One region of the Paenibacillus sp. Y5S-9 genome, then DNA from elsewhere that is predicted to be linked to it. Evidence: a T-box and tRNA genes for the amino acid it is inferred to sense, from the RefSeq annotation. Region 1 holds a T-box; the other holds one or more tRNA genes.
The links. The T-box of region 1 lies ahead of V6669_RS24040 (valine--tRNA ligase). A T-box ahead of a tRNA ligase gene usually reads a tRNA of that ligase, here a tRNA-Val.
Positions count from the first base shown of each region.

Region 2: it has a tRNA-Val gene. The T-box ahead of V6669_RS24040 (valine--tRNA ligase) is inferred to sense a tRNA for this amino acid. The anticodon was not compared.

Region 1 is NZ_CP145887.1:5,453,771-5,457,176, forward strand. It holds gene V6669_RS24040 (valine--tRNA ligase) at 1-2,245, opposite strand, end outside; T-box leader at 2,307-2,588, opposite strand; gene V6669_RS24045 (LysM peptidoglycan-binding domain-containing protein) at 2,744-3,406, opposite strand, start outside.
Region 2 is NZ_CP145887.1:4,713,196-4,716,601, reverse strand. It holds gene V6669_RS20805 (DUF3892 domain-containing protein) at 1-86, opposite strand, end outside; gene V6669_RS20800 (GNAT family N-acetyltransferase) at 200-643, opposite strand; gene V6669_RS20795 (hypothetical protein) at 753-875, shown strand; gene V6669_RS20790 (hypothetical protein) at 891-1,148, opposite strand; tRNA gene V6669_RS20785 (tRNA-Val) at 1,353-1,424, shown strand; gene V6669_RS20780 (recombinase family protein) at 1,638-3,272, shown strand.

The sequences.
Region 1 (3,406 bases):
GAATGTTTCGAACTGCACGAATGGTATCCATGAGCAGGTTCATCTCGGCAACAGCCTCTGGGTTCTCAAGAGCAGGATCATATACCGGCCATGATGCCAGCGTAATCGTCTCACCTTCATGCGGAAGATGCTGCCAGATCTCTTCGGAGATGTATGGCATAAACGGATGAATCAGGCGCATTGTCTGATCCAGCACATAAGCAAGCACGGATTGTGTTTTCTTCTTGGCAACCGGATCTTCCCCATAGAAGGACAGCTTAGCAAACTCGATGTACCAGTCACACAGGTCATCCCAGATAAAGTTATACAACACACGACCCGTTTCCCCAAATTCATACGCTTCGATTAGACGCGTAATATCGCGGGAAGTTTCGTTCAGGCGGTGCAAAATCCAATAATCCGCTGTACCAAGCTCTCCACTGATGTCACGTTCCTCATAGGTGAATCCTTCCAGATTCATCAATGCAAAGCGCGAAGCATTCCAGATCTTGTTGGCAAAATTACGAGCCTGCTCTACCCGTTCCCAACGGAAACGGAGATCCTGACCTGGCGTGCTGCTGGTTGAGATCATGTAACGCATTGCATCTGCGCCATATTTCTCAATCACATCCAGCGGATCTACGCCGTTGCCCAGTGATTTGGACATTTTGCGTCCATCTGCATCACGAACAAGACCATGCATCAGCACATCCTTGAACGGAATCTCATCCGTGAATTCCAGTGCAGTGAAAATCATACGTGCAACCCAGAAATATATGATGTCATACCCTGTCACAAGTACACTTGTCGGATAATAACGTTTCAGGTCTTCCGTATCTTCCGGCCAGCCTAGTGTGGAGAATGGCCATAAGCCGGAGCTAAACCAAGTATCGAGTACGTCTTCGTCCTGTCTGAGCTTGCGTCCAGCATACTCTGGCAGCGTTGTTGGATCTTCAGCAGATACGATGATTTCACCCGTTTCTTCATCATACCAGGCAGGAATACGATGTCCCCACCACAGTTGACGGGAAATACACCAGTCACGAACGTTTTCGATCCAGTTCAGATAGGTTTTCTCAAAACGATCTGGAACAAAATTAACTCCTTCGCCGCTCTGTTGTTTCTTAATCGCTCTCTCTGCAAGTGGCTTCATCTCAACGAACCACTGTGTAGACAGATACGGCTCAACAACAGCTCCGGTACGCTCACTGTGTCCAACCTGATGCGTGTGATCCTCGATATTGATCAATACGCCCTGCTCTTTCAAGTCAGCAACAATCTGCTTGCGGCAGTCACTGCGATCCAGTCCCTGATACTTGCCAGCCTCAGCATTCATTGTGCCGCTCTCATCCATTACCGTAATTTGAGGCAGATCATGACGAAGACCTACTTCAAAGTCATTTGGATCATGCGCAGGCGTGATTTTAACAGCACCACTTCCGAACTCTTTATCCACATAATCATCAGCGATAATTGGGATTTCGCGTCCAATGATAGGCAGTACAAGTACTTTACCAACCATATCTGCATAACGCTCATCCTTCGGATGAACAGCAACCGCTGTATCACCCAGCATCGTTTCAGGACGCGTTGTTGCCACTGTAACGTAGCCACTTCCGTCTTTGAGCGGGTAACGCAGATGGTACAAGTGACCCTGTACCTCTTTATATTCAACCTCAATGTCGGACAGAGCTGTCCGGTTCACCGGATCCCAGTTAATGATGCGTTTGCCTCGGTAAATAAGGCCTTTTTCATATAGCTGAACAAATACTTTACGAACCGCTTGGGACAGACCTTCATCCAGCGTAAAACGTTCACGGGAGTAATCAAGCGACAATCCCATTTTGCCCCATTGCTGACGAATGGTAGTGGCATATTGATCTTTCCAGTCCCATACTTTCTCCAGAAACTTCTCGCGTCCCAGATCATAACGAGTCAGACCTTCTTCACGCAGCTTCTGCTCCACTTTGGTTTGGGTAGCAATACCTGCATGGTCGGAACCCGGAAGCCACAGTGCGTCATAACCTTGCATCCGTTTGGTGCGGATCAGAATATCCTGCAGTGTAAAATCGAGCGCATGCCCAATGTGCAGCATCCCGGTCACATTTGGGGGTGGAATTACAATTGTATACGGCTCGGCATCTTTACGCTGACCGGCTTTGAAATATCCACGCTCCATCCAGGTGGAGTACCATTTATCCTCTGCCGCCTTAGGATCGTAAGTGGTCGGCATTTCTGTTGCAGCTGATTTTTTTTCCTCAGACATGTGTCATTCCTCCGTTACTTCATCATCTTCGCCAAAAAAAACAAAAAAAACCTTTCATCCATCAAAGGACGAAAGGTTAGCTTTCGCGGTACCACCTTTGTTTCACGCCTACAGCAAGATAGACTTCACCCTCTGTACATAACGTGACACTTCAAGCAGATAACGGCTGCTACCGGCCCATCCTACCTCAGAAATAAATGACGATAGATCTCATCCATCCCTTGTATTCAAACAGGCAACTCCCGGGCGACTTCGATCAGTTGGTTCCTGCGGAATCTCACAGCGCTGCAATTCCACTCTCTGAAAGGTCATACTGTCTACTACTCCCGTTCCACGTTGTTCTTCAAAAAACCTACACACATCATACCTTGCTCGTGCGCGATAGTCAACCTGACAACAGCGGATAAAGAGCGCTGGAATGCAGGTTTAGGACGAATCATGCAAAAACCCGCAATCCTCAAGGGGATCACGGGTCGTAACGAAGGCTTTAACTACGGATTAAGGGATGTACAATATCTGACCTTCTTCCACAACCTGCTCAGATAATCGGTTATACAACTGAAGTTCCCTCGTGCTCAATTGATATCGATCTGCAATGGCATCCAGTGTATCTTCTCGCTGAACGATGCACAGTTTCACCTTGCGGAATGGGGTCTGGTCCACGATCGTTCCCAGGAACAGGTTCTTCCATTCCACATCATCAGCTGGATACGTTTCTTCCTGTACCACACCCGCAGGAACTTCATCGCCTCGCTCCACTTCAGCATCGCGTGCCGCTCTGCCCGAGGATAACAAGGAAGAGATACCTACGCCCTCTTCTTGCCGTGGTGCGGATTCCTTTTTGCTGCCAAAAGCAACCTTCAGCTCCGGCTTGTCTTCCGTCTCAGCCACAGGTTCAGGAACAAATGCTTCGTTCTGCACGAACTCGTCTACCCCAGTCGCTTCAAAAGACGGTCGGTCTTCCTCAGCATTGTCTGGTTCGGACGAAGCAAATACACCTTGCCAGTTCTCCGCCTGTGATTCGACCGGGACATCGGCAACAGCCTGATTCTCCTGCTGAGGTACAGATCTCGCTGATTCGAAGTGCCATACCTCTGGTTCGTCCGGTACATCCGGTGCTGCCAACTCATTAGATGATTGAGCTGCAGGCTCTGAGACTGC
Region 2 (3,406 bases), 740 kb from region 1:
CGTCCTGCTGAAGTCTGAAAAGCTGTCAGGTCACCGTCACCATTTTTCTGTACGGCTGTGAAACTCTCGCGTGTTGTTTGATCCATGATGTCACACTCTCCTTATATGACGAGATAGGAATCTGCTTACCTGATTAGCCTATCCGATTTCTTCGGAAGTATGCATCATATGTTGATAAAAACCTGCCGACGCCGAGGGTTTACAAGCTCTTTCTCATACGAACATGCAGAATATCTGCATCATAAAAAGGTTCTTCCGAAATCACTTCATAACCCAGTTTTTCATAGAATTTCTGTGCCTGACACTGCGCATCCAGTACAGAATAGGTTAAGCCGAGTTCACGTGCCAGCTCCTCCATCGCGAGCAGAAGCACACGTCCATAACCAAATGAACGATGAGATTCAAGCACCGCTATCCGCTGCATTTTGGCCGTATCCTTGCTGTAATAGATCAGACGTCCTGTGGCTACAGCTTGGCCATCTGTACTTAACAATACATGATGCACATCCGGACTAATGACATCATATTGATCAATCTCAATCTCGGCAGGCACTTGTTGCTCGATCACAAAAACGTGATGGCGAATTTCCAGGGCTTGCTTCAGTTGCTCTTCTGTCGATACATAACTAATCTCCGCTGCCAATTCCATTCCTTCTTTCTGCTCTTGCGCGACATATCAGACTGAATTATACAAAAAAAAGTTTTTCCTGTATAGTGAAGTCTGGAACATATTGGGAGAGGAGGGGGGAGTGATGGGCATGACAGGCATGACAGGCATCCTGGTAATTACATTGTTAATGTCGGCGGGAATGATTGCTCTGTTGTATTACGTGACCAAGAAAGCATACTCACGCAAGTGGGATGAAGAGGAGTAATTCACCTGTTAATCTTCACGGTAATACTTCACTGCTTCCTCGTGGAGAATATACATCTTGGATTACAGATTTGGAGTATACGTCCAGCCAGACGGGCAGAGATTCAATATTCTCATTGGGCTGTTTTAATTGTTGGAATTGAACCGTATGTTCATCCCGTTCCAAGCCGCAACCAGTAACGGTTGTAGTGAGAATCACAAGCCCAGCGTAGAGGAATAAGCATTTGGTAAATGTATGTTTATTGGATTTTGACCGTTTTGTTAAGTTTCTCATAGGGAATTCACCTCGTTGTGTAAATGGTAATCTTTCCTTTATTGTGCACCATTTCGGATGAATTATAACCAAATAAATCATTGACAATGAACACGGTTACTTGATATGATACTGTTACTTGATTGGGAAACAATTATATATCATGATCTGTTAGCTCAGTTAAATTTAGTAGTACGACCGCGATTGATACATCTTAATTATTACAGGGCGATAGCTCAGCGGGAGAGCATTATCTTGACAGGGTAAGGGTCGTGGGTTCGATCCCCACTCGTCCTATATGTAAAATTAAAGGCAACTTCTTTTGAGAATTATATCTCAAGAGGAGTTGTTTTTTTTATATAATAATATGCCTACCTCCAATAATATGTGTAGGTGGTTTTTGTTGATAATAAATATACTTAATGGTACAATTTGGATAAAATTAAGCAGTGAAAGTAGTTACGACTATCGATAAAAATAATACAGAAAAAAGATATGGTGGTTGATGGAATGGGACAAATAAAGCGTGTTGCGGCACTATATCGAGTGTCCACAAAAGGTCAGATGGACGGGAACGATATTCCAATGCAACAACGAGCATGCAGGAAGATGGTAGAGAAACAAGAGGGATGGAAGCTAGTTAAGGAATATATCGAAAAAGGGGTATCAGGTTTTAAAGTACCTGCCTCGAAGCGTGATGTTATACAAAAGGCTAAAGAGGATGCAGAGAATGGTTTATTCGATGTCTTGTTGGTATTTATGTTTGATAGGCTTGGAAGAAAAGATGATGAGACTCCCTTTGTACTTGAGTGGTTTGTAAACAAAGGGGTAGAAATGTGGTCTGTAATAGAAGGTCAGCAAAAAATTGAAGCATACACCGATCGGATGGTCAACTACTTAAGATTCTGGCAGTCAAGCGATGAAAGTAGGAAGACCTCTGAACGAGTCAACGAAAAACATATACAGATGGTCGAAGATGGTATTTTTAGGGGAGGAGGTATTCCCTACGGGTATAAAAGTGTTGATTCCGGTAATGTAAATAAAAAAGGAAAAGCACTGCAAAAACTGTGCAAGCACGAAGAAGAGTCAAAGATCGTACAAGAAATATTCCGACTAGTGCTTGAAGAAGGTTACGGACAATTAAGAATAGCTAAACTTCTAAACGAAAAAAATGTTCCGACAAGAAAAGCAAAACAATGGGGTGCTCCTACTGTAAACGTTATACTTAAGAATCCAATTTACAAAGGAGTAATGAGATACAGAAAAGAAAAAGAAGACGATATATTTTCAAAACCAATCCCTGAATTAATGATAGTTTCAGAAGAGGATTGGAATAGTGTACAGGATATAAGGGATAAAAAGAACCCTAAGAATCCAAAAAGAAATGAAAATTCCATTCCCATAAGCACTAAAGGAAGTTTACTTTTAACTGGAATAGCCAGATGCGGTTGTTGTAATTCTAGATTGACCACGACTACATTTGTAAATAAATACAAAGCAGCTAATGGAGAAATAGTCAGATACAATCAGAATAAAAGTTACCGTTGTAGTGGAAAATTGCAAGGAAAGACGGATTGTAACGGACAGGCAACATTTTCTTCAAAGAAGGTAGAGAGACAAGTCTTAGAAAGAGTGGATGTATACTTAAGTCAACTCAGAACAATAGATTTCCAATCAGAAATTGAATCATTAAAAAAGAAGGTTTCTAGTGAAGAAGAGGAAAAAATAAAAACAATGCAAAATTTACTGGAAGAGAACTACGAGGAGCTTGTGACATTAAACGCTGAGGTTCCAAAATCTATAATGGGTAAGAGCGCATTCAAACCAGAAATGCTCAATGGTCTTATCGAGAAAAAAGAAAACGAAATTCAGAAAACTACTGAAGACATTAAGGGAATAGAGCAATTGTTATCCTCCAAAAAAATGGAGATATCAGAGATGGAGGCTCTAAAAGATGATCTCCCAGTTTGGGGGGAGATATTTACAAATGCATCTACAGAAAAGAAGAAAATGATGTTAAGCACATTGCTAGAGGTGGTCTACATTAGCAAAGATAAAATATTGGTTGAAATCAAGGGTGGAATAAAAGAATTACTCGGTCATCTATACAGAGAGAGTAAGGATATCAAGAGCTCACTTATTTGACAGGGTAGGGGTCAGTGGTTCGAGCCCACTACAGATCATACATGAGAAGCCTTACATTGTAAGGCTTCTTCTCTTTTTTTACATACAAACATGAATGCGATTTGCGATAGTTTCAGTTTCTCTTCCTTTTTTAA